Regions from separate parts of the Actinoplanes sp. NPDC000266 genome, predicted to be linked through region 2. Evidence: riboswitches for the same ligand, from Rfam matches in the RefSeq annotation. Region 2 holds a riboswitch; each other region holds the start of a gene.

Region 1 (2,191 bases), on a different contig from region 2:
GCTGGAATCGGGCGTGATCCGCGCCGACGGTCCCACCGACGATGTCTTGAAGGAGTACGAGACCTACGTACGCAAGTAGGTCCCGCACTCCCTGAAAAGATCACCGCATTGAAAGATGCACGTGGTTCGTGTGGTCGCTGGAAGGGTCGCCGTTTCCTCGGGTGTACGCCTTCCAGCCGCTGCTCGGCAGCCAGATGCGCTCGAACCAGATGACGTAGAGCACGCCCAGCCGGTCCGCGTTGTTGATGAAGTAGTTCGCGAGATTGGTGCCGTACGTCTTGCTGGCCCCCGTGGCGACGCCGCCGAAACCGTTCTTGTCGGCGGCGAAGTCGCAGGCTTTGCCCTTGGGGTGCTCACCGCTGTTCTGCTCGCGGAAACAGGCGACGAAACGGGTGAAGCCGTCCGCCTGCGCCTGCTTGAGGGCGTTGAGCGTACGAGGGCTCAGGCACCCGCTGGTGGTCGGGTCGGGCTCGGTGCAGCTCTCGGACGGCAGGGAGCCGTCGGAGTCGCGTGGCGCCGCGCCCGCCTTCTGCTTGCTGGAGGAGCTGACCGCCTTGTCACTGGCCTGCGGGGCGTCCTCGCCGGTCTTGTCGTCCCCGCCGGTGTTCGCCGCCTTCAGGGCGCTCTCGGCCTGCGTCTTGCGCTTGGCCATGAGGGCGACCTGCTTCTGTTCGTTGCGCACCTCGGTGTCGATGGCGACCTTGGCCGCCTGCTGGGCGTCGCGGGTGGTCTTGAGCGCCGCCACCGCCGCGTTCTCCTTGACCGCGATCGTCTCGAGCGTCTCGGCCCGGTCGAGGAAGCCCTCGGACGAGCCGGCCGAGAGCAGCGCGCTCATCGGGCCGAGGCGCCCGGTGCGGTACGACTGCTGGATGATGTCGTCCAGCGCGGCCTGGCGCGGGGCGATCTGCTTGTCGAGCTCCTTGAGCTTGTCGGCGAGCTGGGTCTGGCGCTTGCGCGACCGCTCCAGCGCCTCCTTGGCCTCGACGAAACCCTTGGAGGCGGCTTCGAGCTGCTGGATGAGGGTCTTGGGGGCGCCCTCGCCGTCGTCACCCGTGTCGCCCGGCGCGGCTGACGCCGGGGCGGCCACCGCTAAGGCGAGGCCAGAAATCGCGACGAGCATCGCCAGGGTGGCTGCCAATCGTCGCCGGACAGTCTTCTGCCGCACACCTGTTCCTTCCGTCGGCCGCCGACCGAGTTAGCTGACGGGTTCGGGACGGAAGTTGATCCCTACCGCTGGCGCGGATTCACCCCGGAAAGATTGGTTCCCCGGCTCGTCCGGAAACGATTAGGCGGCGATCCCCTGGGGGTGGGGACCGGCACCGACCATACCGAAGACATCGAACGATCGACAGTTATCACACGCGACGCAATTGAATGGCGACGCACTGTAGTCGCAATTACTCAATGTCACAGGTGGAACACGCGAATACTGTTTCGCGAGGCCTGAAGCCTGTCTTGTTCTCGGGTAAACTGGCCGCCGGCCCGCCCAACCAGGCACCGCCCCCGAGGTGCCGGCGGCCACCGCCCAATCGCCGTGAGGCGAGCCGGGGAACCAGGTCAGTCATGGGGTGCATCCGCGTCAGCGGTAGGGATCGCTTCCGTCCCGAACCCGTCAGCTAACCCGGTCGGCGGTTAACCGGAAGGAACCTGCATGACCGTACGACCCCGCCGGTGGCTGATGCTTGCCCTGGCGCCGATCGTTTCTGTCGCTTTCCTGGCCTCGCCCCTCTCTCCGGCCTACGCCGAGCCCGGCGACGGAACCTCCGCGGCCCCGGACGAGTCGGCCGGCAAAGAAAACCAGACTCTCGACGAGCTGATCGAGTCCTCCAACCGCCGGTTCGTCCAGGCCAAGGGCGCCGTGGCCAAGTCGACGGCCGCGCAGAAGGCCCTGGCCGGCAAGATCAAGACGGCCGAGGCGCGGCGCAACGAGTTGATTCCCGAGGTCAACGCGATCGCCAACCAGCAGTACCGGTTCGGCCAGCTGAACGCGGCCAGCTTCCTGCTCAGCAGCAAGGGCTCGGACGACTTCCTGGCCCGGGCCATGTCGCTCGAAGAGATCAACACCGAGCACGACCGGAAGCTCGCCGAGCTCAACAAGGCGATCGACGAGGTCACCAAGTCCAAGGTGGCGCTGGACGCCGAGGTCAAGAAGCAGCAGACCAACCTGGTCGCGATGAAGAAGCAGAAAGAG
Region 2 (2,191 bases):
GTGCGGCGAGTCGTACATGTAGCCGTTGCCGGCGTAGATGGCCGCGTGGTAGCCGTACGAGCCGTTGCGGAAGATGATCAGGTCGCCGGCCTTCTTGGCGCTCTTCGAGACCGAGCGGCCGACCTTCTGCTGCGTGTTGGCCTTGTGGGCCAGGTTCTTGCCGGCGGCCTTCTTGTAGACGTACTTCGTGAAGCCCGAGCAGTCGAAGCGGCTCGGACCCGAAGCGCCGAACAGGTACAGCGCGCCGGTGTGCTTCTGAGCCTCGGCGAGGACCTTGGCGCCGCTGGCCACGACCTTCACCGAGAGACGGCCGCCCACCTGCGGGGCGAACGTCGAGGTGCCCAGGTAGACCATGCGGAGCGAGCCGCTGACCTTGGGCTGGCCGTACAGGGCGACGGCGCCGTTCTTGTTCACCTTGCCGGAGGCCCAGTTCTGCCACTTGCCGTTACGCAGCGCCTGGAGGCGTACGTATCCGGAAGTGACGGCCTTGCCGTTGGTGGGGTTGAGGTAGCGGGCGGTCACCTTGACCTTGGCTCCCCACGCGAGCGTCCGGGTGCTGACGCTGGTGCGGACCGTGGGCTTGACCTTCGCCGCGGCCTTCGCGGTGGCGACCTGCGCCACTACGGGGGCGGGGGTTGCGGCGTGCGCGGCCGGCGTGGAGACCAGCTGGCCGGCGCAGAGGCAGAGACCCAGAGACAGCGCGATCTTGCCGGCACCGGCGGACACGCGGCGGCCCCGGCTCGAACGTTGTTCGTGCACGGTAGAGATATCCCTCCGGCACGCCTGCGAGGTTAGCTGTCGGGTTCGGGCGGGAAGGCTTGCCCGGCCGCTGGGAGGCGGCTTCACCCCAAGGTCTCTCCGTTGGCCGCCACCGGAGCGGGTGGCGCGGAGGAGACCGCTATTTGGGTCCCCCGTCCCTGCCCCCGTATGCCTTTGTGGTCGTACGTGGTGCTCATGATCGCGCTGCCTGGCCCGGGGCAGGGCTCGGCGTGAACCGGGCGGCGCAAGCCTCCAGCGGATTGCTGTCGGCCCAACCTTGGTACCTGAGATCCGGCTGAAGCGGCGGAATCGGTTCAGTAACCGAGAGTAGTTGGCACATGAGAGGGTGTCCGATTTGTGATCGCCCCGTAACTTTTGCCAGCACGCCTCGTGATCAGCCAAATACGATTTGTCGAAGGTTACGGGTGAATCAGAACACATAATTGCTCGTCACCCGCAGGGTGGCGGCCACCTGATATTCACTCTTCCGCCGTCTAAACCCTTCCTACCGGGCGAAATCCGCTCCCCCGAACAGCCGGCAGCGGCGACAACTCGACGTAACGTCCCGTTCCGGTACCCTCGTCGCCGTGACGGACGGGAAGATGCCCCTGCGTGCCAAGGTCGCGACCTCCGTGTCGAAGACCGCGGCGGCGCTCTCCAGGGCCGCGGGACGCGGCGACGGCTCGGTCATCGGCGGCTGGATCGGTCTCAAGATCGATCCTGAGCTGCTGAGCCACTTGGCGACCGGACGCGCGATCGCGCTCGTCTCGGGCACCAACGGCAAGACCACGACGACCCGGCTGGCGGCCGCCGCGCTCGGCGTCCTCGGCCCGGTCGCCACCAACTCCTTCGGCGCCAACATGCCCACCGGGCACACGTCGGCGCTGGCCAAGGCCGGTCAGACGCCGTTCGCGGTGCTGGAGGTCGACGAGCACTACCTCCCCCGGGTCATCGGCGAGACCAAGCCGCGGGTGGTGGCCCTGCTCAACCTCTCCCGCGACCAGCTCGACCGGGCCAAGGAGGTGGCGATGATGGCGCAGCTGTGGCGCACCGCCCTCGCCGGCCACCCGGATGTGAACGTGGTCGCCAACGCCGACGACCCGATGGTCGTGTGGGCCGCCTACGGATCGCAGAAGGTGACCTGGTTCAGCGCCGGCCAGCGCTGGCAGGACGACTCGTGGGTGTGCCCCGAGAGCGGCGACCCGATCGAGCGGGAGAACGGCGACTGGTGGTGCACCGGTTGCCCGCTGCGGCGGCCGATACCGCAGTGGCGCGTCGAGGACGAGGGCGTGATCGACCCGCGCGGCGACTGGCACCTGGTCAAGCTCCAGCTGCCGGGCACGGTCAACCTCGGTAACGCGGCGACCGCCCTGGCCGTGGCGGCCGAGTTCGGGGTACGCCCGATCGAGGCCCTCCCCCGGCTCTCCACGGT
Region 3 (2,191 bases), on a different contig from region 2:
CAGGCCGCCTGACAAATTCCCCCCGCTCACTAGACACGAAAGGCCGGTACCCGATCGGGGTACCGGCCTTTGCTGTGCCTGACGCTACTTGACGCGCCCGTAGCCGTACGGCGACATGATGTCGATCGAGACTTTCTTGACCACCGATCCGGTGTGCGGAGCATGGATGATCATGCCGCCGCCCACGTAGATCGCCACGTGCCCGAGACTTCGGTAGAACACCAGATCGCCGGCCTGCAGCTGGGATCGGCTGATGTGGGCGACCACGCCCCACTGGGCCTCGGTGTTGTGCGGCAGCGACTTGCCCGCCGCGGCCCACGCGCCGGAGGTCAGGCCCGAGCAGTCCCAGGTGCCGGGGCCGTCCGCGCCGAACTCGTACGCCTCACCGAGCTGGTTATAGGCGAAGGCGACCGCCTTGCCGGCCGAGCCCGGCAGGTTGGGAACCGTGCCCGTGTACTTCGAGGTGGACTCCTGCGCCTGGCCGTAGGCCTCGGTGCGCATGGCCATCAGCTTCTTGATGTCTTTCTGGATGGTCGTCTTGCGGGCGGCCAGCGCGTTGACCTGAGCGGTCTGCTTGGCCTGGGTGGCCTTGAGGGCGGCCTGACGGGCGCTGAAGTTCTGGGTCGCCTCGGTGTACGAGTCGATGTCCCGCTGGTTGGCCCGCGAGATCTGGTCGAGGTAGTTGATCTTGTCGACCAGGTCGTCCTGCCCTTCACCGGACAGCAGCGCGGTCATCGGCCCGACCCGGCCCTGCATGTACGACGTCGCGGCGAGAGTGCCGACCCGGGCACTCGCGGTCTTGAGCGCCGCCTGGGCGGGAGCCAGAGACGCCGCGAGCTTCTTCTCGTCCGCGATCGTCTTCTTCAGGCTGATGTTCATCTTGTTGTAGTTCTCGGTGATGTCCTCGAGCTGGTTGGACGCCGCCTCGATCTTCTTGGTGAGCTCGCTCGTGGACGGAGCCGCGTGGGCGGCTGTCGCCAGAGACCCGGTCATCGCGACTGCCATGGCCGCGACGGCGAGCACCCGAAGCCTCGTACGGAGGTGTGGCACCGGTTTAGTGGCCTTTCTTCCGCTTGGCCGCCTACCGGGTTAGCTGTCGGGTTCGCGCTGGAAGAAGGCGCTACCGCAGTTTCGCGGATTCACCCCAAATACGCGGTTCCCCGGCTCCGTCACGGGCCGCGATCCGCTCGGGGGAGAGCGGGGCGTCGCCGCGAAGGATTGGGCGGCGCTGGCCGGCGCCACCGAGGGGAGTGGCTGCGGACCGGACCAACCGCATTAACTTATCGGGGGAAACATCAAATGCAAGCGGTCACAGAGTGATTTAAGACTGCGTACCGCTTTGCGTCATTGATCCCGATAACACATAGTCATTCGGCAAGGACAATGTGTTGATGCTGCCTCTCAAGCCGGACTATTCGCAAGCTCCGCCTCACGCTGCGGAATCCACTGCTTGCTCACCTTGCGCTCGACCCAGAAGGACAGGAACGGGATGGTGCCGGCCAGCATCACGGCGACCATGCGCGGGAACTCCCAGCCGGCCCGGCGCGAGAGGTCGAAGGTGAGGACGAGGTAGACCATGAAGAGGAAGCCGTGCGCCGGGCCGACCACCGCGACCACGGTGTCGTTGTCGGCCAGGTATTTCAGCGGCATGCCGACCACCACGAGCGCGAGCAGCCCCACGCCGACGATGTAGGCGATGATCCGGTAGCGGGTCAGGGCACCCTGCACAGTGGCACGTCCTTCTTCTGTCTCTATTTCCGGCCGGGGTAGTCGCCCGGGCGGGCGCCCGGATGTTCGTTCAACCAGGCCAGATAGTCGTTGTAGGCGGTCGTCTCGGCGTCGTCGGCGTCCGCGGCGGGACGCACGGCCACCCGGACCGGCCGGCCGACGGTAACAGCCGTACCTGGGAGCCTCTCGGGCTCCGGCTCGCCGGCCCGCGCCGGGTCGAGCTTGCGCCGGGCCAGCTGCACCTCGCGCCACCAGAGGAAGACGACGAAGCCCGCGAAGACCGGCCACTCGAACATGTAGCCCCAGCTGATCGCGTTTCCACCGGTCGCGCGGCTGAACTGCCACCAGCCCAGCACCAGGCACCCGAAGAACAGGACCAGCGCCAGGACGTGCCGGGCGATCCACGCCGGAGTCCACAGGCCCTTCATGCCCTTGAGCGTACCGGCGCGGGTTTGACCTCCGC
Region 4 (2,191 bases), on a different contig from region 2:
GCCCGATCGCCTCTCCCCCACGACCGGCCGCCACGAGCAACTCCGCCAGGTGCAGCCGCAACGGCAGGTCGTCCGGGCTGGCCTCCACGGCCGCGGTGAGGCTGTCGATCAAGGGCGAGTCGCTCATGACATCGAATTATGCAACGCCCCGGGAACAGCCGAGGCCGCCAGGGCTCCTGCCCGGGCGGCCTCGACCGTACGAACTCGGGAATCAGCCCGGCCGGCGGAAGCCCGCGATGGGCATCCGGTCGATCTCCGCCATCCGCACGTGATCCCCCGTGTGCGGAGCGTGGACCATCAGGCCGCCACCGATGTAGATGCCGACGTGATGGAGACTTCCCGGGAAGAAGAAGACCAGGTCACCCGGTTGCAACTCGTCCCGCGACACCGCCTTGCCCTCGCCCCACTGGTCTTTCGTGTAGTGGTCGAGGTGCACACCGACGCTGGCCCAGGCCTCCTGGGTCAGACCGGAGCAGTCGTACGAGTTCGGGCCTGCCGACCCGAAGACGTACGGCTTGCCGATCAGGTCGCACGCGCGCTGTGCCGCACGCCCGCCCTTGTCATTGGTGTACGTGACCGGACAGGCACCCAGGCGCAGGGGCCCATCCGAGGCGTCCGCCGAGCCGTACGCCTGGATCCGCAGTTTCTGCAGCGAAGTGATCTTGGTTTGGATCGCCTTCTTGCGCGTGCCCAGGTCCTTGTCGCGCGCGGCGACGGACTTGGTCACGACATCCAGGTCGGACTTGGTGGCGGAAAGCTTGTCGCGCAGCGCCGCCACGCCCTTGATCTGCTCCTGCTGATGACGAGCGAGCTGATCGAGATAGGTCAGCTTGTCGGTCAGCCCGGTCGGCGAGCCACTGATGATCATGGCGTCGAGGGCGTTCGGCGCACCCTGCTTGTACGCGTCGACGGCCAGGCCTTGCACCTGGGCCATCGCCAGGTCGACCTGCACCTGGAGCGGAGTCAGCTGGGCGGCGAGCTTCTTCTGCTGAGCGCGGTTCTTGAGCAGCTGGTTGTGCACATCGTTGTACTGCTCGATGACCGGCTCGAGTTCGTTCCACTGCTTGTCGATCTGAGCCTCGACCGAGGAGGGCGAGGGTGTGGCGTGCGCGACGGCTGGTCCGGTGACAACGACCCCGACCGCCGCGAGTGCGCAGACGAGCCCGCGCAGAACTGCGGCGCGGCCGCGCGCCCCAATCCGTTTCACGTTGGGTGTGATGTCCTTTCTTCCCTCGTGCCGCCGACCGGGTTAGCTGACGGGTTCGGACGGGAAGACGCGTCCGGCCGCGACGCGTCGCGGCTTCACCCCAACCACTCGGGTCCCCGGTTCGCCCACACGGCGATTAGGCGGTGGTCCGTCAGATCGGCCGGGTGGACGATGGGGGGCTGCCGAACCGGGGACCACCGTACTCCGGATCATGTGGAGAACTGAAGCCGCCGCGTACGGGAAACTGCTTGCTCAGGACGGCATACGCAGAGTCACTAGAGCGGCCAGTGGTCCAGCGCACGATCGAGCCAGGGCACCACCAGGATCACCGTGGGTAGCACCAGCAGACCCACGGCGGCGAGCCCGGCGGCGACGTTGAGGCCGACGGACACGGTGTGCGGCTGGCCGAGCCGGGCCAGCCGGCGACGCCTGGCGTCACCCGTCGGATCGGCCCGCGCGTCCTCCGCCAGGGGGATGGCATCGGTCAACCGCTCGAGGGCGGCTCGCAGCGGCTCCGCCCCGGTCTTCCTCCGCGCCACGTCGTCCGAGATCATTTCCAGGAGCAGATGTACGGCGTCAAGGGGCGCCCGGCTCCGCAGAGGCCCCGGCACGGCGCGGTAGAACGCGGTGAACGACTCCATCACCACCTCGTGCCGATGACGGAGGTGGGTCTGCTCGTGGGCGAGGACCGCGTCGACCTGCTCCCGGTCGAGCACCTGGAGCACGCCGTTGCTCAGGACCACGCGCGGCTCGCGGCCGGGCACGCAGTAGGCCAGCGGCAGCGCCCCGTCGAGCACGCGCAGGTTGTCGGGGCCGAGCTCGCGGTGCTGCTCGGCCCGGTCGAGCAGGTCGACCAGCTCACGGTGGCGGGCCCGGCGCGCCCGCGAGCGCCGGGTGACCCCGGCCAGCGAGACGATCAGGCGCAGGATGATGACACCGGCCACGACCAGGGCGCCGATGAGCGCGGCGGCGGCGACCGGCTTG

Evidence for each region. A riboswitch is a leader RNA that binds a small molecule or an ion and turns the genes downstream of it on or off. The one in region 2 is predicted to bind cyclic di-AMP.
Region 1: another riboswitch for cyclic di-AMP. It lies ahead of ACFY36_RS26385 (coiled-coil domain-containing protein); the one in region 2 lies ahead of ACFY36_RS37450 (C40 family peptidase).
Region 3: another riboswitch for cyclic di-AMP. It lies ahead of ACFY36_RS45480 (C40 family peptidase); the one in region 2 lies ahead of ACFY36_RS37450 (C40 family peptidase).
Region 4: another riboswitch for cyclic di-AMP. It lies ahead of ACFY36_RS07555 (C40 family peptidase); the one in region 2 lies ahead of ACFY36_RS37450 (C40 family peptidase).

The regions. Positions count from the first base shown of each region.
Region 1 is NZ_JBIAZI010000006.1:461,932-464,122, forward strand. It holds gene ACFY36_RS26380 (ABC transporter ATP-binding protein) at 1-79, shown strand, start outside; gene ACFY36_RS26385 (coiled-coil domain-containing protein) at 101-1,120, opposite strand; cyclic di-AMP (ydaO/yuaA leader) riboswitch at 1,169-1,302, opposite strand; cyclic di-AMP (ydaO/yuaA leader) riboswitch at 1,513-1,646, shown strand; gene ACFY36_RS26390 (coiled-coil domain-containing protein) at 1,652-2,191, shown strand, end outside.
Region 2 is NZ_JBIAZI010000010.1:432,921-435,111, reverse strand. It holds gene ACFY36_RS37450 (C40 family peptidase) at 1-759, opposite strand, end outside; cyclic di-AMP (ydaO/yuaA leader) riboswitch at 766-896, opposite strand; gene ACFY36_RS37445 (MurT ligase domain-containing protein) at 1,362-2,191, shown strand, end outside.
Region 3 is NZ_JBIAZI010000016.1:101,739-103,929, forward strand. It holds gene ACFY36_RS45475 (sigma-70 family RNA polymerase sigma factor) at 1-12, shown strand, start outside; gene ACFY36_RS45480 (C40 family peptidase) at 85-993, opposite strand; cyclic di-AMP (ydaO/yuaA leader) riboswitch at 1,064-1,191, opposite strand; gene ACFY36_RS45485 (DUF3817 domain-containing protein) at 1,402-1,728, opposite strand; gene ACFY36_RS45490 (hypothetical protein) at 1,752-2,156, opposite strand.
Region 4 is NZ_JBIAZI010000002.1:261,961-264,151, forward strand. It holds gene ACFY36_RS07550 (AAA family ATPase) at 1-127, opposite strand, end outside; gene ACFY36_RS07555 (C40 family peptidase) at 212-1,207, opposite strand; cyclic di-AMP (ydaO/yuaA leader) riboswitch at 1,223-1,360, opposite strand; gene ACFY36_RS07560 (M56 family metallopeptidase) at 1,483-2,191, opposite strand, start outside.